DNA from 3 places in the Lelliottia nimipressuralis genome. Region 2 is predicted to be linked to each of the others. Evidence: riboswitches for the same ligand, from Rfam matches in the RefSeq annotation. Region 2 holds a riboswitch; each other region holds the start of a gene.
What was found. Region 2 has a riboswitch for thiamine pyrophosphate ahead of thiB (thiamine ABC transporter substrate binding subunit). Riboswitches for the same ligand answer to the same signal wherever they lie in the genome.
Positions count from the first base shown of each region.

Region 1: linked by a shared signal. The riboswitch ahead of thiC (phosphomethylpyrimidine synthase ThiC) and the one ahead of thiB (thiamine ABC transporter substrate binding subunit) in region 2 are both predicted to bind thiamine pyrophosphate.
Region 3: linked by a shared signal. The riboswitch ahead of thiM (hydroxyethylthiazole kinase) and the one ahead of thiB (thiamine ABC transporter substrate binding subunit) in region 2 are both predicted to bind thiamine pyrophosphate.

Region 1 is NZ_CP167172.1:219,761-230,020, reverse strand. It holds gene hupA (nucleoid-associated protein HU-alpha) at 1-265, opposite strand, end outside; gene ACB496_RS01085 (YjaG family protein) at 452-1,042, opposite strand; gene nfi (deoxyribonuclease V) at 1,084-1,755, opposite strand; gene hemE (uroporphyrinogen decarboxylase) at 1,765-2,829, opposite strand; gene nudC (NAD(+) diphosphatase) at 2,874-3,647, opposite strand; gene rsd (sigma D regulator) at 3,745-4,242, shown strand; TPP riboswitch at 4,296-4,404, shown strand; gene thiC (phosphomethylpyrimidine synthase ThiC) at 4,488-6,383, shown strand; gene thiE (thiamine phosphate synthase) at 6,383-7,018, shown strand; gene ACB496_RS01050 (HesA/MoeB/ThiF family protein) at 7,011-7,766, shown strand; gene thiS (sulfur carrier protein ThiS) at 7,750-7,950, shown strand; gene thiG (thiazole synthase) at 7,952-8,722, shown strand; gene thiH (2-iminoacetate synthase ThiH) at 8,719-9,852, shown strand; gene ACB496_RS01030 (diguanylate cyclase domain-containing protein) at 10,122-10,260, shown strand, end outside.
Region 2 is NZ_CP167172.1:737,398-747,657, reverse strand. It holds gene leuC (3-isopropylmalate dehydratase large subunit) at 1-869, shown strand, start outside; gene leuD (3-isopropylmalate dehydratase small subunit) at 880-1,485, shown strand; gene ACB496_RS03500 (sugar efflux transporter) at 1,518-2,696, opposite strand; gene sgrT (glucose uptake inhibitor SgrT) at 2,817-2,969, opposite strand; gene sgrR (HTH-type transcriptional regulator SgrR) at 3,057-4,712, shown strand; TPP riboswitch at 4,749-4,849, shown strand; gene thiB (thiamine ABC transporter substrate binding subunit) at 4,881-5,864, shown strand; gene thiP (thiamine/thiamine pyrophosphate ABC transporter permease ThiP) at 5,840-7,450, shown strand; gene thiQ (thiamine ABC transporter ATP-binding protein ThiQ) at 7,434-8,138, shown strand; gene ACB496_RS03470 (DedA family protein) at 8,196-8,963, opposite strand; gene araC (arabinose operon transcriptional regulator AraC) at 9,092-9,934, opposite strand.
Region 3 is NZ_CP167172.1:2,958,309-2,968,568, reverse strand. It holds gene ACB496_RS14235 (diaminobutyrate--2-oxoglutarate transaminase) at 1-188, opposite strand, end outside; gene ACB496_RS14230 (hypothetical protein) at 452-913, opposite strand; gene ACB496_RS14225 (YadA-like family protein) at 1,115-2,059, opposite strand; TPP riboswitch at 2,531-2,627, shown strand; gene thiM (hydroxyethylthiazole kinase) at 2,664-3,434, shown strand; gene thiD (bifunctional hydroxymethylpyrimidine kinase/phosphomethylpyrimidine kinase) at 3,431-4,231, shown strand; gene ACB496_RS14210 (GntR family transcriptional regulator) at 4,281-5,027, shown strand; gene ACB496_RS14205 (PfkB family carbohydrate kinase) at 5,001-5,957, opposite strand; gene ACB496_RS14200 (ADP-ribosylglycohydrolase family protein) at 5,954-6,958, opposite strand; gene ACB496_RS14195 (nucleoside permease) at 6,955-8,232, opposite strand; gene fbaB (class I fructose-bisphosphate aldolase) at 8,485-9,537, shown strand; gene ACB496_RS14185 (mandelate racemase family protein) at 9,849-10,260, shown strand, end outside.

The sequences.
Region 1 (10,260 bases), 520 kb from region 2:
CAGCGTCTTTCAGTGCTTTACCAGAAACAAATGCCGGTACGTTTGCAGCGGCGATTTTGATTTCTTTACCGGTCTGCGGGTTGCGGCCAGTACGCTCAGCGCGGTGGTTCACTTTGAAGGTACCGAAACCAACCAGTTGTACAGCATCGCCTTCTTTCAGAGACTCAGTAATAGCAGCCAGGGTGGATTCCAGAGCAGCTTTAGCCTGCACTTTAGACAGATCAGCCTTGTCCGCAATTACATCAATCAGTTGAGTCTTGTTCATAAGTTATCCTTTCAATGTGTTTATCGCTTGCTAAGCATCGAGTGCGACGAAAATGCCAAAAAAGCACTCTCCTGCATACACGCACCGATAGCCACTTTTTTTCGCCCCCCAAATGTAGACCAGACGGGGGGCAGAAGGGAAGAGTCGAGGTGCGACAAAACAGGCGTTAAATCACGTTTTATTGTCTCATTGGTTAAAAATTATACCAATATTACTCTCACCCGCCTCGCGTAAGTCCGCGCGCAGCCCTTTTATCAGCTCAATATCGCGTTCTTCGCAGTCGGCCAAAAGTCGGAATATTTCCCACTGAATATCCCACTCCTGCTCAACCGCAGGGTTCGCTCGCAGCTCTTCGTCGGTCATTTCGCGACCTTCCTGGGTCATTTCCAGCATCGCCACGGTGGTAATGGACGCCTTACTGACTTCGATGGCATGGTCCAGGGTTTCACCGCTCAGACGGGAGTGAAGCAACTCACTCAGTGCCACGCAGGCGTCGATAGCCGGGTAGACGCCATACATATCGTAGTCATCCGCCGACGGGATCGCCTCTTCCAGTTTTTCGAGCTGAGAATCGAAATTCACCTTAGCGTCTTTGACCGTCAGCGTTTCCCAAATCAGGTCGAGAATACGACGATAAATCTGGCCTTCACCAAATCCAGTCTGCTTGCAGAACGTGGCATAGTTGGGATACATGCGCTCGCACAGACAGGCCATAAAGGTGACGTGCTGCCAGCTTTCCAGCTTCTCAAGGCGCAGATGAATCGGGTTTTGTAACATGATGATGTCTCGAATCGGAAATTAGCCGCAGTTTACCTGAATCAACGCTGAATTTCCTGCCAACGAACAAATGCCGGACGCGCGGACGCCACTGCGTCAGCCCAGCGCGTCGGCTCCGGTAAACGGTAGCCTTTCATGCAGCGTTGCACCCACGCCAGTGCGCTGTCGGTGCTCACGCGATGACCCGTCGCCACAAACAGCGGATTACAGCGCGCTTTACTGCGCCAGACCCAAGCCAGCTGCTCGCCCTTGTCCATCAGCGGTGCGAGAGCACCTGGTTCGGCGGAAAGCGGTTCGAACTTGCCGCACAGCCGCTTTTTCGCCACGCCAATCGTCGGCACATCTACCAGCAGACCAAAATGGCTGGCCACGCCGAGGCGTCGCGGGTGGGAAATCCCATGACCATCGACGAACAAAAGATCGGGTTTTTGCGAGAGTTGCTCCCACGCTGCCAGCAGCGCGGGGTATTCACGAAAGGAGAGAAAACCAGGAATGTAGGGCATGGTGGTGGCGATGCGCGCCACTTTGTACTCCACCAGCTCCAGCGCGGGATAGGTTAACAGCACCATCGCGGCTCGCGTCACTTCCCCGCCCTGCTCAAACCCGACATCGGCACCGGCGATCAACGCCGGGGGATTCACATCCAGACGATCCTCGCGGATCACCGAGGAGGCCAGTTCGATTTGCTGAGCGCGTAATGACGCGAGATCCATAATCACTCCCTACTGGTGGTACTGTGCAGAAAGGCGGTGCACCGCCTCGACAAACACGCCTGCGTGCTCTGGCGGTACATCCTGATGAATACCGTGGCCGAGGTTAAAGACGTGCCCTTCGCCCTGACCGAATCCGGCCAGAATGGTCGCCACTTCTTCTTCGATGCGTGCAGGTTGCGCGTAGAGCATGGAGGGGTCCATATTGCCCTGCAGCGCCACTTTGTCACCCACGCGACGGCGCGCATCGGCAATATCGGTCGTCCAGTCGAGACCCAGCGCATCGCAGCCGGTCGCGGCCAGCGCTTCCAGCCACTGCCCGCCGCCTTTGGTGAACAGCGTCACCGGCACGCGACGGCCTTCGTTTTCACGCAGCAGACCATCGACAATTTTATGCATGTAGTACAGGGAGAACTGCTGATAATCGCGCCCGGTCAGCACTCCGCCCCAGGTATCGAAAATCATGACCGACTGCGCACCCGCTTTAATCTGCGCATTGAGATACAGAGTGACGCTTTTCGCCAGTTTGTCGAGCAGCGCATGCAGCGCCAGCGGCTCGGCGTACATCATCTTTTTGATCATCGTGAAGGCTTTGCTGCTACCACCTTCAACCATATACGTCGCCAGGGTCCACGGGCTTCCGGAGAAGCCAATCAGCGGCACTTCGCCTTTCAGCTCGCGGCGAATAGTGCGCACCGCGTTCATGACGTAGCCCAGCTCCTGTTCAGGGTCTGGAATCGGCAGTTTATCGACGTCAGCTTTACTCTTAATCGGTGAGGTAAAACGCGGGCCTTCGCCGGTTTCGAAATAGAGACCCAGCCCCATCGCGTCCGGAATGGTCAGGATATCTGAAAAAAGGATCGCCGCATCGAGCGGGAAACGGCGCAGCGGCTGCAGCGTGACTTCGCAGGCCAGCTCGGCGTTTTTGCACAGGGACATAAAATCGCCCGCCTCGGCGCGCGTGGCTTTGTACTCCGGCAAATAGCGGCCCGCCTGGCGCATCATCCATACCGGGGTGATATCAACGGGTTGGCGCAGCAGCGCACGCAGATAACGATCGTTCTTCAGTTCGGTCATTTTTGCAGTTCCTTAAGCGTCATGCCGCCAGTGTAACATGTGATTCATTCATAGTCGGCCCGACACATCGCGACGGTATCTTCTATCAGACGACGCGCCACGGTGCCCGATGGCGGGAGAAGGGGTAAGTCGTCGTAGCGATACCAGTTGGCTTCCAGCAGCTCTTTTTGGTCGATCACGATATCGCCGCTGTCATAATCCGCCATAAACGCTGTCATCAGCGACATGGGGAAGGGCCACGGCTGGGAGGTGACGTAACGCAGGTTTTTCACCTTGATGCTGCTCTCTTCCATCACTTCGCGAGCAACAGCCTGTTCGAGCGTCTCACCCACTTCGACAAAGCCAGCCAGCACCGTATGCACGCCATTGCGATGGCGAGTGTGTTGCGCCAGCAGAATAGTGTCATCCCGACGAATGGCGACGATGATGCACGGGGCGATTTGCGGGTAGTAGCGCTCCCGGCAGTGGCTGCACAGCATGGCCCACTCGGATTTACTCTGGTGCATGGTGTGCCCGCAGTAGCCGCAGAACTTATGGGATCGGAAAAATTCTGCCAGTTGCACGCCACGCCCGGCCAGCTGGAACAGACCGACGTCCAGATCGATCACCTGGCGAACCGATCCCATTTCGTGATGGCGATTTTGCTGGATCAACCACACGGGATCGCCCTGCCATTCGCCGAGCCAGAGTGCCCTCTGCCCCGCAAGATCGAAACGTCCTGCCTCGCCGTAAGGTAATTCTCCGCCGGGCAACCATAATTTTTGTTCGTGGCTGACGATCCACCAGCCGCGATCTAATTTTTCAATTATACGATCCATATCTATTGCACTACCTTTGCTTCACAGGCATGTTGATAACAATATTCTTACATTTCCGGGTGGCCAGCTTTTTCATCTTAACCTTGTGGAGTCAAACATGCTAAACCAGCTACAAAGCCTGACAGAGCGCGTCGGAGGAAGTCATGACCTGGTCGATCGCTGGCTGCACGTGCGTAAACATTTGCTTGTTGCTTACTACAATCTGGTTGGCATTAAGCCTGGCAAAGAATCGTATATGCGGTTGAATGAAAAAGCGCTGGATGATTTTTGTCAAAGCCTGGTCGACTACCTTTCCGACGGTCATTTTAATCTATATGAACGTATTATTCGCGAAATGGAAGGGACCAGCCCGTATTTAGCGGCCACGAAGCTCTACCCACTGCTGGAAGCCAATACTCAGCAGATCATGGACTATTACGACTCAACGCTCGAAAACGCCATCGATCAGGACAATTATCTGGATTTCCAGCAGGCCCTTTCCGATCTCGGCGAAGCGATGGAAGCGCGGTTCACACTGGAAGACAAGCTCATCGCCCTGGTGCTGGACAGCAATCCAAAAGCCAGCAACGAAGACAACATCGCGCGGCCAGCTTGAGTTCTTAAGCGTTAACGAGTAATTTACAAATACCGCACCTGCACTGCAGGCGCGTTTTCTTGTCGGAGTGCCCAGTGCGAAAGCCGGGCTGAGACCGTTAATTCGGGATCCGCGGAACCTGATCAGGCTAATACCTGCGAAGGGAACAAGAGTCAAAATGCTGTTGTATCACCCTCTCTGGGTGATCACACCTCTTGCTTCATCCGTCGTCTGACAAGCCACTCCTTACTTTTTTGGAATGAGCTATGTCTGCAACTAAACTGACCCGCCGCGAACAGCGCGCACAAGCACAACACTTCATCGATACCCTGGAAGGCACTGCTTTCCCGAACTCCAGACGTATTTACATCACCGGTTCGCAGGACGATATCCGCGTCCCGATGCGTGAAATCCAGCTCAGCCCGACACTCATCGGTGGCAGCAAAGAAAATCCCCAGTTTGAAGATAACGAAGCAGTGCCGGTCTACGACACCTCTGGCCCTTATGGCGATGCGGACGTGGCCATCAACGTCCAGCAGGGGCTGGCAAAACTGCGTCAGCCGTGGATTGAGGCGCGCCAGGACAGCGAATCACTGACCGACCGCAGCTCCGCGTACACCAAAGAGCGTCTGGCGGACGATGGTCTGGACGGGCTGCGTTTCTCCGGTCTGTTGACGCCGAAACGGGCGAAAGCGGGAAAATGCGTGACCCAGCTGCACTATGCACGCCAGGGGATCGTAACGCCGGAGATGGAATTCATCGCCATCCGCGAAAACATGGGGCGCGAGCGCATTCGCAGCGAAGTTCTGCGCCACCAGCATCCGGGCGAAGGTTTTGGCGCTCGCCTGCCGGAGAACATCACGCCGGAATTCGTGCGTGATGAAGTGGCCGCTGGCCGGGCGATTATCCCTGCCAACATAAACCACCCGGAATCGGAACCGATGATTATTGGCCGCAACTTCCTGGTGAAAGTGAACGCCAATATCGGCAACTCTGCGGTCACCTCCTCCATCGAAGAAGAGGTCGAAAAACTGGTGTGGTCCACCCGCTGGGGCGCGGACACGGTGATGGATCTCTCCACCGGGCGCTACATCCACGAAACCCGCGAGTGGATCCTGCGTAACAGCCCGGTACCGATCGGCACGGTCCCAATCTATCAGGCGCTGGAGAAGGTAAACGGGATCGCCGAAGATCTCACCTGGGAAGCGTTCCGCGATACGCTGCTGGAACAGGCCGAACAGGGGGTAGATTACTTCACCATCCACGCCGGTGTACTGCTGCGCTACGTGCCAATGACCGCCAAACGCCTGACCGGGATTGTGTCGCGCGGCGGCTCAATCATGGCGAAATGGTGCCTGTCGCATCATCAGGAAAACTTCCTCTACGAACACTTCCGCGAGATTTGTGAAATCTGCGCCGCTTACGACGTCTCCCTGTCGCTGGGCGACGGCCTGCGTCCTGGCTCTATTCGCGATGCCAACGACGAAGCACAGTTTGCTGAGCTGCACACCCTGGGCGAGCTGACCAAAATCGCCTGGGAATATGACGTGCAGGTGATGATTGAAGGCCCTGGCCACGTACCAATGCAGATGATTCGCCGCAATATGACTGAAGAGCTGGAGCACTGCCACGAAGCACCGTTCTACACCCTTGGGCCGCTGACCACCGATATTGCACCGGGCTACGACCACTTCACCTCTGGTATCGGCGCGGCGATGATCGGCTGGTTTGGCTGCGCCATGCTCTGCTATGTCACCCCGAAAGAGCATCTCGGCCTGCCGAACAAAGAGGACGTGAAGCAGGGGCTGATCACCTACAAAATCGCCGCCCACGCGGCAGATTTAGCCAAAGGCCACCCGGGCGCGCAGATCCGCGATAACGCCATGTCGAAAGCTCGATTTGAATTCCGCTGGGAAGACCAGTTCAATCTGGCTCTCGACCCGTTCACCGCACGCGCCTACCACGATGAAACCCTGCCGCAGGAGTCCGGCAAAGTGGCGCACTTCTGCTCCATGTGTGGGCCAAAATTCTGCTCAATGAAAATCAGCCAGGAAGTGCGCGACTACGCCGCCAAGCAGGTGATCGAAGTGGGCATGGCTGACATGTCAGAAAACTTCCGCGCTAAAGGCGGCGAAATCTACCTCAAAAAAGAGGAGGCGTAATGTACCAGCCCGATTTCCCCCCGGTGCCCCTGCGCTTAGGGCTTTACCCGGTCGTCGACAGCGTGGAATGGATTGAACGCCTGCTTGAGGCAGGCGTCAAAACGCTCCAGCTGCGCATCAAAGACAAGCGTGATGAAGAGGTGGAAAGCGATGTGATAGCTGCCATCGAACTGGGGCACCGCTTTGACGCCCGGTTATTTATCAACGATTACTGGCAGCTGGCGATTAAGCATCAGGCCTACGGTGTGCATCTGGGTCAGGAAGATCTCGAGACCACCGATCTGAGCGCTATTCGCGAGGCAGGCCTGCGCCTGGGCGTTTCGACTCATGATGATATGGAGATCGACGTGGCGCTCGCCGCTCGCCCCTCCTATATCGCGCTCGGCCACGTCTTCCCGACGCAAACTAAACAGATGCCGTCAGCCCCGCAAGGGCTGGCGCAGCTGGCGCGCCATATCGCTCGTCTGGGTGATTACCCGACCGTCGCTATCGGCGGTATCAGCCTGGCGCGTGCTCCGGCAGTGCTGGAAACCGGCGTCGGCAGTATCGCGGTGGTCAGCGCCATTACGCAGGCAGCAGACTGGCGGGCGGCCACTGAACAGCTGTTGCAGCTGGCGGGAGCGGGCGATGAATGACACTGATTTCATGCGCTACAGCCGCCAGATCCTGCTCGACGATATCGCCGTCGAGGGTCAGCAAACGCTGCTCGACAGCCGGGTGTTGATCATCGGCCTCGGAGGACTCGGCGCGCCTGCTGCGCTCTATCTGGCCGGCGCTGGCGTCGGCACGCTGGTGTTAGCCGACGACGACGATGTCCATCTGAGCAATTTGCAGCGGCAAATTCTGTTCACCACCGAGGACATTAACCAGCCAAAAGCGCAGATCACCACCCAGCGGCTGAATGCGCTCAACCCTGACATTACGCTCATTGCCGTGCAGAAGCGGCTGGAGGGAGACGCGCTCCATCAGGAGGTCGCCCGCGCCGATGTGGTGCTGGATTGCACCGACAATATGGCGACACGTCAGGCGATCAACGCCGCCTGCGTGGCCCTCGATACGCCGCTCATTACCGCCAGCGCCGTTGGGTTTGGCGGGCAGATGATGGTGCTAACGCCGCCGTGGGCGCAGGGCTGCTACCGCTGCCTGTGGCCGGACGATGAAGAGCCGCAGCGCAACTGCCGTACGGCGGGGATCCTCGGGCCGGTCGTCGGCGTGATGGGCACCTTGCAGGCGCTGGAGGCGATCAAGCTCATCAGCAAAATGGCGACCCCGCGCAATACGCTGCGGATGTTCGATGCCCGTTCAGGAAACTGGCGGCATCTGGCATTGCAGCGCGCCAGCGGGTGCCCGGTATGCGGAGGACAGCATGCGCATTCTGTTTAACGATGAGCCAATGCAGTGCGTTTCGGGGCTTAGCGTCGCAGCCCTTCTCGACCAGCTACGCCAGCTGAAGCCGGGTATGGCGCTGGCCCTTAATCAACAGATCCTGCCGCGTGAGCAGTGGGAACATCAGCAGGTACGGGATGGCGATCAGATCCTGCTTTTTCAGGTCATCGCGGGAGGCTGATATGTTACGTATTGCGGATAAACTCTTTGAATCACACCTTTTCACCGGCACCGGAAAATTCGCTTCGCCACAGCTGATGGTCGATGCCATTCGCGAGAGTGGTAGCGAGCTGGTGACGCTGGCGATGAAACGCGTGAATTTGCGTCATCACAGCGATGCGATCCTGGCCCCGCTTCTGGCGGCGGGCGTGACGCTTCTGCCCAACACGTCTGGGGCGAAAACGGCAGAAGAGGCGGTGTTTGCCGCCCAACTGGCACGCGAAGCGCTGGGCACCAGCTGGCTGAAACTGGAAATCCATCCCGACGCGCGCTGGCTGCTGCCCGATCCCATCGAAACCCTGAAAGCAGCCGATATTCTCGTCAAGCAAGGGTTCACGGTTTTGCCCTACTGCGGCGCGGACCCGGTGCTCTGTAAACGGCTCGAGGAAGTCGGTTGCGCGGCGGTGATGCCGCTGGGTGCGCCGATTGGTTCCAACCAGGGGCTGGAAACCCGCGCGATGCTTGAAATTATCATTGAACAGGCCACCATTCCGGTGGTGGTAGATGCGGGTATCGGCGTGCCGAGCCATGCGGCGCAGGCGCTTGAGATGGGCGCCGACGCCGTGCTGGTCAACACCGCAATTGCAGTGGCTGATGATCCGGTGATGATGGCGCGCGCGTTTCGTCTGGCTGTAGAGGCAGGTCTGCTGGCGCGTCAGTCTGTGCCTGGCTCGCGCAGTTATCAGGCGCAGGCCACCAGCCCGCTAACGGGCTTTCTGGAGGCGTACTCATGAGCACCTTCGTCGACCGCTGGCGGGAACTGGACTGGGACGATATTCGTCTGCGAATCAACAGCAAAACCGCCGGAGACGTCGAGCGCGCCCTGAACGCGCGCCATGTCTCCCGCGAAGATCTGATGGCCCTGCTCTCCCCCGCCGCCAGCGCCTATCTGGAGCCAATGGCCCAGCGCGCGCAACGGCTCACTCGCCAGCGTTTTGGCAACACAGTGAGCTTTTACGTGCCGCTCTACCTCTCCAACCTGTGCGCCAATGATTGCACCTACTGCGGCTTTTCCATGAGCAATCGCATTAAGCGAAAAACCCTCGATGAGGATGAGATTGCCCGTGAGTGTGGCGCCATCCGGGAGATGGGCTTTGAACATCTGTTGCTGGTCACCGGTGAACATCAGGGAAAAGTGGGCATGGACTATTTCCGTCAGCACATTCCGGCCATACGTCGCCGGTTTTCGTCCTTGCAGATGGAGGTTCAGCCACTCTCTGAAGAGGAGTACGTGGAGCTGAAATCCCTTGGGCTGGACGGCGTGATGGTCTATCAGGAGACCTATCACGAAGCGATGTACGCCCGGCACCACCTGAAAGGAAAAAAGCAGGATTTTTTCTTCCGCCTGGAAACGCCGGACCGACTCGGTCGCGCGGGAATCGACAAAATCGGTCTCGGCGCGTTGATTGGGCTGTCAGACAGCTGGCGGGTCGACTGTTTTATGGTGGCGGAGCATTTGTTGTGGCTCCAGCAGCACTACTGGCAGAGCCGCTACTCCATCTCTTTCCCGCGGCTGCGCCCCTGCGCTGGCGGTATCGAACCGGCGTCGATCATGGATGAACGCCAGCTGGTGCAAACGATCTGCGCGTTTCGCCTGCTGGCACCGGAAGTGGAGCTGTCGCTATCAACACGGGAATCGCCAGAGTTTCGCGATCGGGTCATTCCGTTAGCCATTAACAACGTCAGCGCCTTTTCCAAAACCCAGCCGGGCGGTTATGCCGATAATCATCCGGAACTGGAGCAGTTCGCCCCACACGATGGCCGTCGGCCTGAAGAGGTTGCCCACGCGCTCAGCACCCAGGGATTACAGCCCGTCTGGAAAGACTGGGATAGCTGGCTGGGGCGCGTCTCGCAGTTACGTTGAAACGCGATGCAACGAGGCGAAATGTTCTCGAGGAGCCTCGGAGTGTCACCATTGAGCAGTTGTCGAATCGACTGTGTTTTTTTAATCTGCAAACGTCAGCAGCGGACGCTGACCAGGGCGAAAAGCTTCTTCCTCGTTTCGCCCTGCCTTCACAAAAATAAGCAGTTTCTGGTCAGTTATTAAGATAAATCATCCTGCCTTAAAATCTGGGAAGTATAATTAACCAGCATACATTTGGACTATCACCTCTTCTGGATCTCTGACAACCCATGCCTGTCCACAGTAAAAAACTCTCTTTTACGACACCTATCCTGGTGAGCTTTGCGGGGATATTGCTCAGTTTTGTGCTGATCGCCGTGTTTATCACGCTGACGCAGCGAAAAGATTTTGTTGAGGATTATCATAATA
Region 2 (10,260 bases):
TCACCGCGAAAGACATCGTGCTGGCGATTATCGGTAAAACCGGCAGCGCAGGCGGAACCGGTCACGTGGTGGAGTTTTGCGGCGATGCTATCCGTGCATTGAGCATGGAAGGCCGTATGACCCTGTGCAACATGGCGATCGAGATGGGTGCTAAAGCCGGTCTGGTCGCACCGGACGAGACCACGTTCAACTATGTAAAAGGCCGTCTGCACGCGCCGAAAGGCAACGATTTTGACGAGGCGGTGGAATACTGGAAAACCCTGCAAACCGACGACGGCGCGACATTCGATACCGTTGTCACCCTGCAGGCAGAAGATATCGCACCGCAAGTTACCTGGGGTACCAACCCAGGCCAGGTGATTTCCGTTAACGACAACATTCCCGATCCGGCCTCCTTTGCCGATCCGGTGGAACGCGCAAGCGCCGAAAAAGCGCTGGCGTACATGGGCCTGAAACCGGGCATTCCGCTGACCGACGTGGCAATCGACAAAGTGTTTATCGGCTCCTGCACCAACTCTCGCATCGAAGATTTGCGTGCAGCGGCAGAAATTGCCAAAGGCCGTAAAGTCGCGCCCGGCGTGCAGGCGCTGGTCGTGCCAGGCTCTGGCCCGGTAAAAGCCCAGGCTGAAGCTGAAGGGCTGGATAAGATCTTTATCGAAGCCGGTTTTGAGTGGCGCTTACCGGGCTGCTCCATGTGTCTGGCCATGAACAACGACCGTCTGAACCCGGGCGAGCGCTGCGCCTCTACCAGCAACCGTAACTTTGAAGGCCGTCAGGGCCGCGGTGGACGTACCCATCTGGTCAGCCCGGCAATGGCAGCAGCTGCCGCTGTGACCGGCCATTTTGCTGATATTCGTGGTTTGAAATAAGGAGACAATCATGGCAGAGAAATTTACCCAACATACGGGTCTGGTTGTCCCGCTGGATGCGGCGAATGTTGATACGGACGCCATCATTCCCAAGCAGTTCTTACAGAAAGTGACCCGCACTGGCTTTGGCGCGCACCTGTTTAACGACTGGCGTTTTCTCGACGATCAGGGCCAGCAGCCGAATCCCGAGTTCGTTCTGAACTTCCCGGAATTTAAAGGCGCTTCGATCCTGTTAGCCCGCGAAAACTTTGGCTGTGGCTCGTCCCGAGAACACGCCCCGTGGGCGCTGACGGACTACGGTTTTAAAGTGGTGATCGCCCCGAGCTTTGCCGACATCTTTTACGGCAACAGCTTCAACAATCAGTTGCTGCCGGTGACGCTGACCGACGAACAGGTCGATGAACTGTTCGCGCTGGTGAAGGCGAATCCGGGCATTTCGTTCGAAGTGGATCTGGAAGCGCAGGTGGTGAAAGCGGGTGACAAAACTTACAGCTTTAAAATCGACGACTTCCGCCGTCACTGCATGATCAACGGCCTCGACAGCATTGGTTTGACCCTGCAGCACGAAGCGTCCATTGCGGCCTACGAAAACAAACAACCGGCGTTTATGCGCTAACGAAAAAGGCCCGCGCAAGCGGGCCTTTTTGTTTAACTCTCTTTGACGCGAAGCGTCAGCGCCAGCGTCACCAGCGAGATCCCCGCAATCACCCAATACACGGCAAAGTGACCATAGCTTTGCGCCAGCGCTCCCTGAATCACCCCCGCCAGAATCACCCCTGTCGAAATACTGTTGGTGAATAACGTCGTGGCAGATCCTGCCCGCCCGGGCATCAGATCCTGGAACCACAGCATCCCAATCCCGGCGACAATGCCGATAAAAATCGCGTTAAAAAGCTGCAACGCCAGCAGCGCTTCGCGACTGTGAAACAGGATTAATCCCAGGTAAAACAGGACGCCAGCCGCCACCGCAACCACCATCATCCGGCGTTTGCCAAAGCGCTTCACGTAAAAGCCCGCGAGGATCATTGCCGGGATTTCCAGCCCGGCGGCGGTACCCATTAAGATCCCGGCGAGCTTATCCGGCAGCCCCAGATCGCTGCTGATCCACAGGGGCATATCGATGATATACATGGTGTTGCAGGTCCACATCAGCGTCGAGGCAATAAACAGCATGCGCACGTTTTTATTGTGCCAGCCGCTCACCTGGGTGACGGGCGTATCCGCCGCCTGCTCCACCCGGGCGACCGACGGCAGCACAAAGGCGATCAGCGCCAGGCTGATGGCAAAAATCCCGGCCGCAATGGAGAACATCACCGTAAAGCCGTAATTCAGCGCCAGCATAAAGGCCAGCGGCGGGCCGATCACCCACGCCAGGGAGAGCTGTGCACGCATCACCGAGCTGAACATCACCACTTCCCGCGCCGAGCTGTCCGCGTACTCACGGGCGAGCGCAAAAAGCTGCGGCATGGCGGTATTGGCGAGCGAGGCCAGCAGCACCCCGCAGGTGAGCAGCGTCAGATAGTGACGGTTGAAGGCAAACAGCAGAGCGTTGCCGATGGCCATCGCGCAACAGAACAGAATTAATTTGCGGCGATCGCCCTGGCTGTCGGATCGTTTTGCCAGCCACAGGCTGACCAGGATCCCGGCAATGGCGTTGACCGTGTAAAACAGGCCCACCCAGAAAGGCTGTGCGCCCACCTCACGACTCAGGAACAGGCTCAGGGTCGGCGCCTGTAGCGCCCCCGCGACGCCCATCATAAAGGCCACCAGCATAAAAGCGGCATACACGCCATTCAGGCGGCGGCCCATCGTCATCAACCAGAGCATGCGCAGTTCCTTGTCAAAGAGGAGCGAAATGGAGAGGCAGTGTAAACGAAAAAAGCCAGCAAAAACATTTTGCTGGCGGGTGATAAGCACCAATACTCAGTCACACATGATCGAGGCGAGTCAGCGGTCAGAGGTCGATTTCGTAACGTCCCACTGCATCAGATCTTCAAGCATTTTCAGGCGCTGTTCTGCGCACTGGCGGGCCAGCCAGGACACTCCCTTTGTCGCTGAAAAGTAGTGCTGATAAAACTGACGTGCGGTAGACCTCTTCATATTTACCTCCTCACTTCAACAAGGAGGATTATTGGCTTAATATGAGGATTAATAAATTGCTGATTTTTTGTCAGGAGTTCCCCTTTTATGCCGTCTGGTCGTCTGCAACAACAATTCATCCGCCTCTGGCAGTGCTGCGAAGGCCAGTCAAAAGAGACCACGCTGAACGAACTGGCGGAACTGCTGAACTGCTCGCGCCGCCACATGCGCACGCTGCTGAACACCATGCAGCAGCAGGGCTGGCTGAACTGGGAGGCGGAAGCAGGGCGCGGAAAGCGTTCGCGCTTAACCTTCCTGTATACCGGTCTGGCCTTACAACAGCAGCGCGCTGAAGACCTGCTGGAGCAAGACCGCATCGATCAGCTGGTGCAGTTGGTGGGCGACAAAGCCGCCGTGCGCCAGATGCTGGTCTCCCATCTGGGTCGCAGTTTCCGCCAGGGAAAGCACATCCTGCGCGTGCTCTACTATCGTCCGATGAAAAACCTGCTGCCGGGCACGGCGCTACGCCGCTCCGAAACGCACATGGCGCGACAAATCTTTAGCGGCCTGACGCGCATAAATGAGGAAAACGGGGAACTGGAAGCCGACATCGCGCACCACTGGCAGCAACTTTCTCCGCTGCACTGGCGCTTTTTTTTGCGTCCCGGCATCCATTTTCATCATGGCCGCGAGCTGGAGATGAACGATGTGATCGCTTCTCTGCAGCGCGCTCGCGGGCTGCCGCTCTACTCCCACATCGCACACATTCACTCTCCTACCGCCTGGACGCTGGATATCGAGCTTTCCGAGCCTGATCAGTGGCTGCCGTGGCTGATGGGCTATGTCCCGTCGATGATTTTGCCTCATGAATGGGAGAGCATGCCCAGTTTCGCCAGTCAGCCCGTCGGCACCGGCCCTTACGCCGTGATGCGCAATAACAGTAACCAGTTGAAAATCCGCGCCTTCGATGACTACTTTGGCTACCGCGCGCTGATTGACGAGGTGAATGTCTGGGTGCTGCCGGACATCAGCGAAGAGTTCAGCCCCGGCCTGACGCTGGAAGGCCCGACCGAAGGCGAAAAAGCCGTCGAAAGCCGCCTCGAAGAGGGTTGCTACTATCTACTGTTTGACGCCCGCACCCACCGGGGTGCCAGCAGCGAGGTGCGCCAGTGGATAAGCCAGATCCTCGCCCCCGCCAATCTGATCTATCAGGCGGAAGACCAGCACCAGACCTACTGGTTCCCGGCCTACGGGCTGCTGCCTCGCTGGCACCACGCCCGTCCTGGGCGCGGCGAAAAGCCCGCCGGGCTGGAAACCATTACCCTCACCTATTATCGCGAACACGTTGAGCACCGCTTTATTGCGCGCATCATGAGCAAACTGCTGGCCGCGGAAGGCGTGACGCTGGAAATTCAGGAGGTGGATTACGATGAATGGCATCGCGGCGAAGCGGTGAGCGATATCTGGCTCAACAGCGCGAACTTCACTCTGCCGCTCGATTTCTCGCTCTTCTCGCACCTGTATGAGATCCCGCTGATCCAGCACTGCATTGCCCGCGACTGGCAGCAGGACGCCGCTCAGTGGCGCGCCGGAGAGATGAATCTGGCGGTCTGGTGCCAGCAGTTGCTGTCCCAGCAGGCGATGGTACCGCTGATCCACCACTGGCTGATGATTCAGGGACAGCGCAGTATGCGCGGCTTACGCATGAACACGCTCGGCTGGTTTGACTTTAAATCCGCCTGGTTTGCGCCGCCGGAACCATAACACTTTCGTAATATTCACCAAATCATTACAATACCGCCGTTCTCAACGGGGTGCTGCATCGATGATGTGCGCTGAGATAATACCCGTCGAACCTGATCCGGATAACGCCGGCGAAGGGATTTGAGGCTGTCGCTCAAAATCCTTTGCCACTCAACTTTGAGGTGCAAAGTGTTAAAAAAAGTTCTCCCCCTGCTGGCGCTCTTCGCGCTGCCTGCGTTTGCCAAGCCCGTTTTAACGGTCTACACCTACGACTCCTTTGCAGCCGACTGGGGCCCAGGCCCGGTGGTCAAAAAAGCTTTTGAAGCCGACTGTCACTGCGAACTGAAATTCGTGGCGCTGGAAGATGGCGTTTCGCTGCTCAACCGTCTGCGGATGGAGGGCAAAAACAGCAAGGCCGACGTGGTGCTGGGCCTGGATAACAACCTGCTGGAAGCGGCCTCGCAAACCAAACTCTTTGCCAAAAGCGGTATCGCCGCCGATGCGGTGAACGTTCCGGGCGGCTGGAAAAACGACACCTTTGTCCCCTTCGATTACGGTTACTTTGCCTTTGTCTACGATAAAAACAAGTTGAAGAATCCGCCGAAAAGCCTGAAAGAGCTGGTCGAGAGCAACCAGAAATGGCGCGTGATTTATCAGGACCCCCGCACCAGCACACCGGGCCTTGGCCTGCTGCTGTGGATGCAAAAAGTGTACGGCGACAAAGCGCCGGAAGCCTGGCAAAAACTGGCGGCGAAAACCGTCACCGTCACCAAAGGCTGGAGCGAAGCCTACGGCCTGTTCCTGAAAGGCGAAAGCGATCTGGTCCTGAGCTACACCACCTCGCCGGCCTACCACATTATCGAAGAGAAAAAAGACAACTACGCCGCCGCTAACTTTGCCGAAGGCCACTATCTGCAGGTGGAAGTCGCCGCCCGCACCGCGGCCAGCAAAGAGCCGGAACTGGCCGAGAAGTTCCTGAAATTTATGGTCTCGCCTGCGTTCCAGAACGCCGTCCCGACGGGCAACTGGATGTATCCGGTGACCGACGTGAAACTGCCTGCGGGCTTCGATCAGTTGAGCAAACCGCAAACCACGCTGGAGTTCACCCCGCAGCAGGTTTCCACTCAACGCGCCGCCTGGATCAGTGAATGGCAACGCGCCGTCAGCCGCTAATTCCCGGCTGGCTGCTCCCTGGGCTGACTGCCGCCACGCTGATGGTGGTGGTGAGCCTGGGGGCTTTTCTTGCCCTGTGGCTGAACGCACCGCAAAGCGATCTCGCCGCGCTGTGGCACGATAGCTATCTCTGGCACGTGGTGCGATTCTCCTTCTGGCAGGCATTTCTCTCAGCCCTGCTCTCGGTCGTCCCGGCGATCTTTTTGGCACGGGCGCTGTATCGCCGCCGTTTTCCCGGAAGACAAGCGCTGCTGCGCCTGTGCGCGATGACGCTGATCCTGCCCGTACTGGTCGCCGTCTTCGGTATTCTGAGCGTGTATGGGCGCCAGGGGTGGATCGCCACGCTGTTGAGTGTGTTTGGCATCGAATGGACATTTTCGCCTTACGGCCTGCAGGGCATCCTGCTGGCCCACGTTTTTTTCAATATGCCCATGGCGACGCGACTGTTCTTACAGGCGCTGGAAAATATCCCTGGCGAACAGCGACAGCTGGCCGCCCAGCTCGGAATGCGCGGATTTGCCTTCTTTCGCTTTGTTGAGTGGCCGTGGCTGCGGCGGCAGATCCCGCCCGTTGCAGCATTAATTTTTATGCTCTGCTTCGCCAGTTTCGCCACAGTGCTGTCGCTGGGCGGCGGCCCGCAGGCCACCACCATTGAGCTGGCGATCTATCAGGCCCTGAGTTACGACTACGATCCGGGTCGTGCGGCGCTGCTGGCGATGATCCAGATGTTCTGCTGCCTGGGGCTGGTCCTGCTCAGCCAGCGACTCAGTAAAGCCATTGCAGTGGGGAGCCATCAGGTAAACGGCTGGCGCGATCCGCAGGACAGCCTGCGCAGCCGCCTGAGCGATCTCCTGCTTATCGTACTTGCGCTGCTGTTACTCCTCCCGCCGCTGCTGGCCGTGATGGTGGATGGTCTCAATCTGAATCTGATCTCGGTGCTGCAACAGCCGGTTCTGTGGCAGGCGCTGTGGACGTCGCTGCGAATTGCCCTCGGCGCCGGGCTGCTGTGCGTCCTGCTGACCATGATGCTGCTCTGGAGCAGCCGCGAGCTTTACGCCCGCCACTCCCGAATCGCCGGGCAAGCGCTGGAGCTGAGCGGGATGTTGATTCTGGCGATGCCGGGCATCGTGCTGGCGACCGGGTTCTTTTTGCTGTTCAGCAGCACCATCGGATTACCCGAGCACGCCGACGGAATCGTCATTTTCACCAACGCGCTGATGGCGATTCCCTATGCCCTGAAAGTGCTGGAAAACCCGATGCGCGACCTGAGCGCCCGCTACACTCTGCTCTGTCAGTCGCTGGGGATGCGCGGCTGGCAGCGAGTGAGGGTCGTTGAACTCCGCGCCCTGAAACGCCCTCTGGCACAGGCGCTGGCCTTTGCCAGCGTGCTGTCGATTGGCGATTTCGGCGTAGTGGCGCTATTTGGTAATGACGATTTCCGCACGCTGCCGTTCTGGTTGTATCAGCAAATCGGCTCGTATCGCAGTCAGGATGGTGCCGTGACGGCCCTGCTCCTGCTGCTGCTGTGCTTTACCCTCTTCACCGTTATCGAAAAACTTCCGGGGCGCGATGCTAAAACTGACTGATGTAACCTGGCTTTATCAGCACCTGCCAATGCGCTTTACGCTCTCCGTCGAACGCGGAGAGATGATTGCCATTCTCGGCCCAAGCGGTGCCGGGAAAAGCACGCTGCTCAATCTGATTGCCGGTTTCCTGCCTCCGGCGCGTGGCGAAATGTTGATCGACGGGCAAACGCACACCCATACGCCGCCGTCCCAGCGCCCGGTGTCGATGCTGTTCCAGGAAAATAATCTGTTTACCCATCTGACGGTGCGACAGAATATCGGCCTTGGAATGGACCCCGGCCTCAAGCTGACGGCGCTTCAGCGTGAGAAACTCGAAGCGATTGCCCAGCAGATGGGGCTGAATGAATTTCTCGATCGCCTGCCTGGCGAGCTTTCTGGCGGGCAGCGTCAGCGCGTCGCGCTGGCTCGCTGTCTGGTGCGGGAACAGCCAATTTTGCTCCTCGACGAGCCGTTCTCGGCCCTCGACCCGGCTCTGCGTCAGGAGATGCTGTTGCTGGTAAAAGAGGTGTGTCAGCAAAAAAATCTCACCATGCTGATGGTCTCGCACAGCGTGGAAGACGCCGCCAGAATCGCGGCGCGCTCCGTCGTGATTGCCGACGGGCGCATCGCCTGGGATGGGGAAACGCAGGAGCTGATAAGCGGGAAGGCAAGTGCCTCAGCGTTGTTGGGAATAATGCAGCCGCAGTAAGCCCGGCAAACAATGCGCCACCGGGCAATCTCAGGCCTGGTGGCGGCTGAAAATCGCCTATCGGCTCACCACCTTCAACAAAATCTCGCCATACACCGGCATCAGCGGATGACGAATCAACGCCACCAGCGCCACCACGGCAACCCCGAGCGTCAAGGGCGCCAGCCACAACAGGCGGCCACGCGGCAGATACTGGGTGAGGCGATCCGTACCGGCTTTCGCACTGCGCCACAGGCGCCAGCACAGCCACACCGCGACCCACAGCAGCAGCGCGGTGGCTAACAGCAGCCATTTAAAATGGCCGCTTTGCGCATCGGCGGGGATATCAATCGCCGCACCGGCCAGAATGCCCGGCAGGAAATAGAACGGCGGCCAGAAGACGCAGCCAATGATATTGGGCAGAATAAATTTTGAAACGGGCAGATCCAGCATCCCGGCAACCATCGGCACCAGCGGACGCGTCGGGCCGACAAAACGCCCGACCAGAATGGTAAACATACTGTGCTGATGGAGGGCATGCTCGGTTTTGTCGAGCAGCGCTTTGTTCTTTTTCATGAACGACCAGCGGTGCAACGGCTTTTTGAAGCGCCAGCCTAACCAGAAAGAGATCCAGTCGCCCAGCAGACAGCCAACGATACCGGCCATCCACGCCTGCCAGAAGTTCACCTCGCCGCTGCCAATCAGCGCACCGAGGCCCGCCATCATGACAGTGCCAGGTAAAATCAGCCCCACCAGCGCCAGCGATTCCAGAAAGGCGACCAGCGCGACAGCGATCAGCGAGTAGGCCACGGACTGCGTAATAAAATGTTCCAGCAATGCCTGCATAACGATTCCGGTCAGATAACAGAGCAGGGATTCTGCGAAGTGCTTCCTGCCTCGTCAAGACAACAATTGTCTGAATAGTTTACCGGGTGCCGCCAGACTTCACCTGTTTGTTTCGTTTCATTTACGTTTTACTCACATCCGGCGCGGAATTCGCTCGGGCTGGCACCGGTGCATTTCTTGAAGACGCGGGAAAAATAGAGCTGATCCTCAAAGCCGACGTTACGCCCCACGGTGGCAATCGGCATACGCGTGGTGCTGAGAAGCAGTTTGGCCTGGCTGATGCGCTGATCCTCGCGCCAGCTCAGAACGCTCACCCCCAACTGCTGCCGGAAAAGGTGCGACAGGCGCGACGGCGACAGGCAGACGTGCTGCGCGACCCCCGCAATATCAAACTGGCTGTCCGACAGATGATCGCTGATGTACTGGCAGGCGTCGCGCACGCGATTGTCCAGCGGCGGATTAAGGGAGGCGTTAATCGCCTCCATGCGCCGCAGCAACAGCTGTTCAAGCAGATTAATCGCCAGCAGCTCGGCGTAGCGCCCGCCCGCCTGGGCTTCGATGATCTGGGCAAAAAGCTCGCGGAACTGCGCCTGATGCGCTTCGTCGGGCCGGTAAAAACCGGTGTGGGCGAAAATCGACGGCCAGGCCAGCCACTCCTGCCAGTAAGCGCGCGGGCGGAAATAGACCCACTGGTGATACCACTCTTTTGCATCGGGATGGCGGCCGTAGTGGTGAATTTCTCCCGGCGGGAACAGCAAAATATCGCCAGGCCGACAGACAAATTGCCGATCGTTATTTTTGATCACCCCCTCACCGCGCACGGTGATATTCAGGATATAGCCTTTCATGCCCAGCGGGCGATCGACGAAAAAGTCGAGGTAACCCTCGGCTTCAATAGGGGTCAGCCCCGCCACCAGATGGGCGTTGAAGGAGTACCCCGGCAACAGGGGATCGTTTTGTGTTTCGGCCATAAACAGGTCACTCCCGACGGTCAATAAGGAAACAAATTGTCCATATCTATAAAAGCGGTATAAAAACGGGTCGTTAAGAGAATCACATCGCCTGCCCTCTCTTTTAACTCCGCTTTGTCTCGGCCTTTACCCCAGATTCATCCACGATCTCGTGCAAATCAGCAGTAACAAAAGTGTCTATAACTGCGGCAGAAATGTCCACATTGAATATTTGCACAACGTCACACTTTCCACCTCAACAGCAATTTAATCCATAAGATTAGCGGATCCTGCCTGACGATTTTCTCCCTCAATCTCTAATGTTGATCCATACCCGTTTTTTGATG
Region 3 (10,260 bases), 2.2 Mb from region 2:
GCAAGACAGTCAAGGTATTCTTTATTATCTGCATCGGTAATCCACACGCCATCTGCTTTAGCGATCGCTAAAGGCAGTTTGCGAGGATAACTCCTGACGTTCGATTCAAACTCGGCCTGACGGGCCAGATAGGTTTCGTTGCTTTTGCGGGCATCTGCGGTGTCAATACGGACTTTATCCGTCATCATATCACTCCCACAACCGGGGCAGCCTTATGCGCCTCGATTGAATAAATAGTTAGTAAAGGATAGGGCGAGTAAAAAACGCGGCCAATATAGAGCCTTTTGGCGCGTGGCTCAATGGTTAATTTGTTTACTGTTTTGTTACAAAAGAGGGGGGTTAAAGAGCGTTCAATAACCCGATGTTTTTGATAACAAAAATCTGCCGCTTCGACGCGAAAAGCCCTCACCCCGCGCAATACAAAAAAGGCGGCACGTTAGCCGCCTTAACATTACTTCTGCGTGAACTGCAATAAGCCATGATCGCGGCCATGGGTTTTATTCCATGACGCATCGGTAATACCGTCTTCATCAAGGGTGATGGAGAGTACGTAACCCGCGCCTTTAATCTCATAACTATTCGCATTAAAACGCTTTATCGTCGCCTGCTTACCGTTGATTTTGGCGGTGAAAAAGCCGTTGCTGACGCTGGCTTTGATTCCGTTGGCCGTGAACGAGGCTTCACGCAGCGGGTCATGCACTTTGGCGCTCTGACCGTGCTGCACGGCGTTGGCGGCATTCTCAAGCGCCTGTTTTTCGGCCACGGCGTTCATCGTCGTGGTGCGGTTTTGCTCCGCTAAATAACAGGTATCGCGGCTGACGCCTTGCGCTTCACACTTCGCCATACGCTCAGCCGGAGAGGAACAGGCCGAAAGCGCAGAGACAGCAATGGCGACCATCATTAATTTCTTCATTTAATAACCTCTAACACATTGGATACAATTTAAAGATGAGATGAGATCGCGACAGGAGAAATAATCTCTGTACATCGTCCCGAGCCAAAATCCGGTCAGTATTAATAAAATATAAAGCACAGCAGAAAATATTATTATTTTTATCATGATGGCTATCATCAACAGGTACAAAATCACTCTTTAATAACGAGAGCAGATATATCAGAAGCCAATTCCGATACCCGCGCCCATCGCGAAATCGTTGTTGGTGGAATCACTGACACCCGCTTTAATCACGGTTGCGTCGCCTGCATGGAATGATGCGCCCACGCTCAGCGCCTGCTCATTTTTGAATGTCCCGACGCCTGCGGAAAACATCACCTGCTGGCCCACCTGTACCTGAGGCATTGACGCAATGGCGATGGCAGATGCCGCCCCGCTGCGGGATTCTTTCTTGTTATCGTCCACTTCATCTTTCAGGTTTTTGAACTGACTATTACTGGCGGACTGCTGTTGAGCAAACGACTGTTTCGCGTCTTGCAGGTCTTTCTCGACGCTCGCCGACTGCTGGGCAGCGGCACTCTGCAGATGGTTAATCTGCTGATTCACATCCTGTTTAGTCTGCTGAAGATCTTTATTCAGGCTGGCCGACTGCTGCGTGCTGGTGTTCTTCACCGTCGAAATCTGCTGATTCACATCCTGCTTAGTCTGCTGAAGATCTTTTTCAATATTGGTCGTTTGCTGCGTGGTGGTATTTGTTACCGTCGTAATCTGGTTAGTGATGTTCGTATTGGTCTGCTGAAGTGCATTATCGATGTCGATTTTCTGCTGAGTGACCGCATTATTCGTATTATCAATTTGCGTGTTTAAATCTGTTCGCGTCTGCTGTAAATCATAGTTGACCACCAGGACCGCATCTTTAGTGCTATTCAGATCGTCATCTACGCTACTGATACGCGTATTCAGTCCCTGAATAGCCTGTTCGCTATCGACTTTATTTTGGGTGATCTGGTTCTGATGATCGTTGATAAGACCGATAGCCGCCTGGTGATCGGACTCAACGGTATCTCCCCACGCTTGAGAATAATCTAATGGTGCAGCAAATACGCTTCCGGCGCAGATGAGAGTCAACGCAAATACAGCGACAGGGGTTTTACGAGTAAGCATTAATTTCACGATCTCAATCTCAACAATAAATGCAAAAATTCTTAGATATAACGCAGCTAAAAACCGACGCGAAAAATCGAGTCGAGTAGGTCTGCTCCAGAGGGTGTATTTCTTCGATGGTCACAATCTTATTAACCGGGCTGAACTATCGTCTAACTGACGCGCGTGAACTTTGACGCAGATCACGTGTAGTTCATATATCTAAGTTGCTGAAAGTAAACATTAATTTTACATAAAGCGTTGTTTTTATTTGTATTGTTACCCTGGTTTGCGAGGTGGTAGTGCCAAGAGAAGCGGAGAGTTAAAAACATTAAATCTGAATAATCAAAGAGATTAAATGTATACACAGTAAATGAATGTTGAGGCTATTTTTTTAATATTTTTGCCCTGACGCGCGACAGAAATTGGCTCGCGAAGGCTTGCCTGAGGCGATGGCTTGCTCTACCCTGCTAAAATTACTGAACTGCTCAGTAAATTGACTCGGGGTGCCCTTCTTTGTGAAGGCTGAGAAATACCCGTACCACCTGATCTGGATAATGCCAGCGTAGGGAAGTCAGATGCCCCTCACGGCTATCGCTTCTTGACGCAAGGCAGGAGCGAAACCATGCAGCCTGACCTGCTCGATTTACACGTTTTACACCACTTCCGTACCCGTTCTCCGCTTACTCACTGCATGACTAACGATGTAGTGCAGGCCTTTACCGCGAACGTTTTGCTGGCCCTCGGGGCCTCTCCGGCGATGGTTATCGAAGCCGAAGAGGCGGAGCAGTTTGCCGGGATAGCCGATGCGCTGTTAATCAATGTCGGTACGCTCACCTCGCCGCGCGCGCAGGCCATGCGCCGGGCAATTGAACGTGCGGTTGCCGCAGGGAAGCCCTGGACTCTCGATCCGGTGGCGGTCGGTGCGCTGGCGTTTCGCACCCGCTTTTGCCAGCAAATTCTCACTCTAAAACCCGCCGCCATCCGTGGGAATGCCTCAGAAATCCTTGCCCTTGCCGGCATGAGCGCGGGCGGTCGCGGGGTAGACACTACCGATACCGCTGCCAGCGCGTTGCCCGCAGCCCAGGCGCTGGCACGCCAGAGCAACGCCATTGTTGCGGTCACGGGGGAGGTGGATTACGTCACAGACGGGCAGCGAACGAAAACCATCGCTGGCGGCGATCCGATGATGACCCGCGTGGTCGGCACCGGCTGTGCCCTGTCAGCGGTGGTTGCGGCAAGTTGCTCGCTGCCGGGCGATCGGCTGGATAATGTGGCTGCCGCCTGTGGATGGATGAAGCGCGCGGGAAGCGTAGCCGCCGCACACAGCGCCGGGCCGGGCAGTTTTGCCAGCGCCTTTATCGACGCCCTCTGGAATCTGGAGGCGCAGGCATGAAACGTATCAACGCATTAACTATCGCAGGGACCGATCCGAGCGGCGGCGCGGGTATTCAGGCTGATCTCAAAACGTTCTCCGCTCTCGGGGCTTATGGCTGCTCGGTCATCACCGCGCTGGTGGCGCAAAATACCCGTGGCGTGCAGTCGGTCTATCGCATTGAGCCAGATTTTGTCGCGGCTCAGCTTGATTCCGTGTTCAGCGACGTACGCATTGATACCACCAAAATCGGCATGCTGGCCGAAACCGATATCGTTGAAGCGGTGGCCGAGCGGCTGAAGCGTTATCAGGTGCAAAACGTGGTGCTCGATACGGTGATGCTGGCGAAAAGTGGCGATCCGCTGCTTTCAACGTCTGCCGTTGAAACCCTGCGTAAAAAGCTGTTGCCGCAGGTTTCGCTCATTACGCCGAATCTGCCGGAAGCGGCGGCGCTGCTCGATGCGCCGCACGCCCGCAGCGAACAGGAGATGAAAGAGCAGGGCCGTGCATTACTGGCGCTGGGCTGTGAAGCGGTGCTGATGAAGGGCGGTCATCTGGACGACGCCGAAAGCCCGGACTGGCTCTTTACCCGCGACGGTGCGCAGCGATTTACCGCCCCGCGCGTCATCACCAAAAACACCCACGGCACCGGCTGCACCCTGTCGGCAGCACTGGCGGCGCGGCGTCCGCGTCATGAAAACTGGGCCGATACGGTGCAGGACGCTAAAGCCTGGCTCTCACTGGCGCTCGCCAAAGCCGATACTCTGGAAGTCGGTCACGGTATTGGCCCGGTTCACCATTTTCATGCATGGTGGTAAAGCGCTGAAGGAGTATACTGAATAAGGACTTTCTTCCAGGAAAACAGAGATGGAACAAGCGCATACCCGGTTAATTGCTCAACTGAATGAACGGTTTGCGGCGGTGGATAATACCCCGCTTTATCTGAGATTTGCCGAGACGGTAAAAAACGCCGTGCGCAGCGGAATGCTGGAGCATGGCAACATTTTGCCGGGCGAGCGCGATCTGAGCCAGTTGACCGGGGTGTCGCGCATTACCGTGCGCAAAGCGTTGCAGGCGCTGGAAGAGGAGGGCGTGGTCACGCGTTCTCAGGGCTATGGCACGCAGATTAATAACATCTTTGAGTATTCCCTCAAGGAGGCGCGCGGGTTTTCTCAGCAGGTTGTCCTGCGCGGCAAAAAGCCTGACACCCTGTGGGTGAATAAGCGGATCGTCAAATGCCCGGATGAGGTGGCGTCGGAGCTCTCAATCGCACCGCAAAGCGATGTCTTTATGCTCAAGCGCATTCGCTACGTCGATGATGACGCCGTGTCGATTGAAGAGTCCTGGGTGCCGGTTGGGCTGATCCACGACCCCGATGCCATCGGTATTTCTCTGTACGACTATTTCCGCAGCCAGAATATTTTCCCGCAGCGTACCCGCTCGCGCGTCAGCGCCCGGATGCCGGACAGCGAATTCCAGATGCACATCAAAATGGACGAAAAAATACCGGTGCTGGTGATCAAGCAAGTCGCGCTTGACCAGCAACACCGGCCGATTGAGTACAGCATTAGCTACTGTCGCAGCGATTTATACGTCTTTGTGTGCGAGGAGTAGTTCCTCGCGCGTCGGCGCACAGTCGCCGCCGCGATGACTGACTACCCACGCGGCCACCGCATTACCGAGTAATACGGCGTCCGGGAGCGTCCAACCCGCCGCCAGCCCGGCCAGCGTTCCACCTGCGTGGCTGTCGCCCGCACCAATGGTATCCACCACCGTGGCGGGAAATGCCGGAACATGCCCGGCATTTTCACCGTCGTAATACTCTGCGCCGTCTTTATCGTGCCGCACAATCAGCGGGCAGCTGTAATGCGCCTGCCACGCCTTGCCGAGGGCTTCCACGGACACACCTAGACGCTCCGCCGCAATAACGGCTTCCTGGCGATTCAGCGACACAATCGGTTTGCAGGCCATGATACGTGCCATCAATGCATCAGGAATATCCGCGATGCGTGGCCCAAAATCGATAAACGCCGTTACGTCTTTAAGCCCTTCCAGCCAGTGCGTCAGCAGGTACCCGCACGGCGAGGCCAACTGGTAGCCCGAGAGAGATACCAGGCTGTGAGGCGGCACCACAAGCGCGTCCAGCCAGCTCTGCTGCCACTGGTTTTCCACGCCGCTGAAAGACATAAAGGTGCGCTCGCCGTCCGGCTCCACCAGCGCCAGGCACCAGCCGTTATCACCGCTTTCGGCTTCCACCGCGCTGTGCAGATCCTGTTTTGTCATAGCGTTACGAATGATATCGGCCCACACGCCGTGCCCGACCGGCAGCGCGTTTTGCGCCGTGATCCCGAGGCGTTTCAGGGCGATAGCGATGTTCAGCGCACAGCCGCCAATGTTCACGCCCTGTTGTTTTAATTCGATATCACACCCGCGCCAGGGCAGGGCGTAGGCATCGGCGATCACGTCGATGACCGCCGCACCCAGTACCGTCACCGGACGCTGGGCCGTTAAGGTTTCAAGCTGGTGAGAAAGTTCGGTTCTCATGCGCCCTCTCTTTCTTCCCGATAGTGCAGCAGATGCTCGCAGTAGTAGCCAAAGTCCAGCTGATTCACCGCATCCAGCTCGGCTTTCAGGGCTGGATCAATCGCCTGCACGCCGTGCAGCGCGCCGCAAATCGCGGTCGCCATCGCACCGATAGTGTCCGTATCCCCGCCGAGATTTGCGCATAAAATTGCGCAGCGGTTCGGGTCTGTCCCGGCCAGTTCCACCATCGCAATCGCCGCCGGAACGGATTCAATGGTGCTGGTGCCTGCGCCGACGAGCTGGTAAATCTGCTCGCTGGCGGAGTCGATGCCGTTGGCCTCGCGCACGGTTTTAAGGGCCAGTTCCAGACGCGCAGCCAGAGAAGCGCTGAACGTGGTGGATCTGGACTCTTGGGCATAACGCGCGATGCCGGGCAGGGCGTCGACGATGTTCTGCCAGCTTTCCCCGTCAATGGCGCGGGAGATTGCCCAGGCGATCACCACCGCACCGGCAATCGCCAGATCCGATTTGTGCGTCGGACTGGAGGCGAGCGCTACCTGCTCAACAAAATGTTCAAGGCGGGTGGCCGGGAGCAGGCAGCCGAGCGGTGAGGCGCGCATCGCCGCGCCGTTGGTAACGCCATTATTTTCCAGCTCGCTCACCGGTTTACCGCTGCGGATGCCGTTAAGGGCAATTTTTGACGTTGGGCCGAGCACGTTCTTATTAAAAGCATCAAACTCTTCGGCCCACAGCAGGATATGCCTGCCGATGGCGTCGGGATCAATCTGCCCGTCGCATTCAATAATGGCATCCGCCAGGCTCAGGGCCATGGAGGTATCATCCGTAAACTCCGCGCGGCCAAAATAACAGGCGGCATTATTCTCTGCCGGGCCGGGCAAAAAGCGGTCGATCCAGCCAAAATGGGCTTTCACGCGGCTTCTTGGCCACAGCTCTGACGGCATGCCCATCGCATCCCCCAACATCTGCCCGTACAGGGCACCGAGAATACGTTCTGCTTTCATTTTACTTCCCCTCGTGTCAGCGCAGTATCGGCATCATCCACCTCAATGGCGGTAATCTCTTTATCCGATTCGCGGAAAAACAGCATAAACAGCACGGCGATAACGGCGATCATAATGCCGCCGAACGCCCACATTCCGGCCCAGTTGAAGGTCAACCCGTTCACTGGCTCTTTATAGGCAAACATTTTTTCCATCATCACGCCGCCCAGACGGTAGCCCAGCAGGCTGCCAAAGCCCTGGCAGCAGAGTGTGATCAGCCCTTGCGCTGCGGTACGCATATGCACAGGCGCTTTTTTGTCCACGTAGATATACGCGGTGACGTAATAGAAGTCGTAGCTTACGCCGTGGAGCAAAATGCCCAGGAACAGCAGGGCGTAGGTGAAGTACTGGTCCGCGCCACCGAAGACAAAGAAGCCGTAGCGGATAGCGGCGGTAATCAGGCCCAGCAGCAGGACCTTTTTAATACCAAAGCGCTTGGTGAAGAAAGGCAGCGCCAGCATAAAGAAGATTTCAGAGAACTGGCCGAGGGTCATCCAGCCGGTGGCGTTTTTCATGCCCACTTCCGTGAGATAACCGTTCGCAAAGATGTAGTAGAACGCCAGCGGCATCGCGAACAGGAACGAGCAGAAGAAGAACACGAGGAAGTTTTTATCGCGCAGCAAAATCAGCGCATCCAGCCCCAGCATCACTTTGATATCCAGCTTGCCGGTGCTCTTCGGCGGCGTGTTCGGCAGGAACAGGGCAAACACGCCCAGCAGCGCAGAGCTGGCCGCCGTCATCAGCAGGGGAATATTGGTGTCAGAAATATCGTTGTAGCCGAGCATTTGCGGCAGGAACCCGCAGGCCAGGCCCGAGGCGATCCAGCCAATCGTCCCCATCACGCGGATGCGCGGAAAATCGGCCTCCACGTCGTCGACGTTCGCAAAGGCAATGCTGTTGGTCAGGGCGATGGTCGGCATGTAGGTCAGAGAGTAGAGCAGCAGCAGCGGGAAGAAGGCGCTGAACTGCGTTTGCTGGGCGGCGAAGTACATCAGAATTGCCCCGGCAAACATCAGCACCGCCAGCACTTTTTGTGCGGCAAAGAAGCGGTCTGTCAGCGAGCCAACGAGGATCGGCGAGAGGATCGCGGCGATAGCGGTACAGGCATACGACCAGCCAATTTCCCCGGCGGTAAAGCCGCTTTTACTCAGCCACAGCCACAGCGGCACAAACCACGCGCCCCAGATAAACCATTCAACAAACATCATGAATGACAGTTGGACTTTCGTTTTCATTGTTTAATCCTGCATGTCAGAGAGGGTACGCCTTTAACATACCACTCAATAATACCTTTTAAATACCTTTGCGGTGATTGTTTGATCAATGTAACAGTTTTGTTGTACACGAAACGAGCCAGCAGATTGTGCTGAAAAAAATGACTCAGGCTGGAAAATAGGCTAAGACGGGTCCAGGCTTAGTCTGCTCACAAAAATGTGGGTATGGATATCACGCTCCGACACGATGTCGGAACTTACGGGAGCATCGCTATGACTGATATTGCGCAGCTGCTTGGCAAAGACGCCGACAGCCTTTTACAGCATCGTTGTATGACTATTCCAGCCGATCAGCTCTACCTGCCGGGCCACGACTACGTTGATCGGGTAATGATTGATAACAATCGCCCGCCTGCGGTTCTGCGAAACATGCAGACGCTTTACAACACCGGGCGCCTCGCCGGAACAGGCTATCTGTCCATTCTGCCCGTTGACCAGGGCGTCGAGCACTCTGCGGGAGCGTCGTTTGCCGCCAATCCGCTCTATTTCGATCCGAAGAATATTGTTGAGCTGGCGATTGAAGCCGGCTGTAACTGCGTGGCGTCAACTTACGGCGTGCTGGCCTCCGTGTCGCGCCGCTACGCGCACCGCATTCCCTTCCTCGTAAAACTGAACCATAACGAAACCCTGAGCTACCCGACCGAATACGACCAGACGTTGTACGCCAGCGTCGAGCAGGCGTTTAACATGGGCGCGGTGGCGGTAGGGGCGACGATCTACTTCGGCTCCGAACAGTCCCGTCGTCAGATTGAGGAGATCTCCGCGGCGTTCGAGCGTGCCCACGAGCTGGGGATGGTCACGGTGCTGTGGGCCTATCTGCGCAACAACGCCTTTAAGAAAGATGGCGTGGATTACCACGTCTCTGCGGATCTTACCGGCCAGGCGAACCATCTGGCGGCGACCATTGGCGCGGATATCGTGAAGCAGAAAATGGCCGAAAATAACGGCGGTTATAAGGCGGTAAACTTCGGTTACACCGACGACCGTGTTTACAGCAAACTGACCAGCGAAAACCCGATTGATCTGGTGCGCTACCAGCTCGCCAACTGCTATATGGGCCGCGCGGGGCTGATTAACTCCGGCGGTGCGGCAGGCGGCGAAACGGATCTGACCGATGCGGTGCGCACGGCGGTGATCAATAAACGCGCGGGCGGTATGGGCCTGATTCTGGGCCGTAAGGCGTTTAAAAAATCGATGACCGAAGGCGTTAAGCTGATCAACGCGGTGCAGGACGTGTATCTGGATACCAAAGTCACTATCGCGTAGGTTTACTGCAATCCCTTCTCCGAACGGAGAGGGGATTTATCAGATCCGATAATTTCCCTCTCATTTCTATGGGAAAAGAGATAACCCAAAACTACGTTTCATTTCAGTCAAACCCTTATCCCGATCAACTTCACACTTCCCCTCTCTTTTGTGAAAACTGTCACTCCTCACCGTGCATATGCCCAATAAATGGTCGATGCTTAGCGGAATTTGTCTAAGGCAGCGGACGAATTTTGCGCTTAAAGTTACTTTCGAAACAGCTTTTCAAATTACGAAGTCGCTCTGAACCTCTGTTGTTTTAAGGACTGATAATGAAAATTGAATCTGTAAACGTCACCGTCTTCCAGTACCCGACGCGCCGGGTCTCCGACAGCGCCGGGCACTCGCACCCTGGCCCGGAAAGTATGGCCAAAATGGCGATGCTCTCGATCACGGCAGACGATGGCACCAAAGGGTACTCTTTCGCGCCGCCGGAAGTGGTGCGTCCCTTTGTGGTCAATACCTTCTTTCGCAAAGTGCTGGTCGGCCAGGATGCATTCAATCGCGAGAAAATCTGGCAGGAGCTGGCGCACTGGCAGCGCGGGAGCGCGCACCAGCTCACCGAGCGCGCGCTTGGGTTCGTCGAGCAGGCGCTGTGGGATCTGATTGGTCGCAAACTGAATATGCCGGTCTGGAAACTGCTTGGCGGCTATCGCGATAAAGTTCCGGCCTACGGCAGTACCA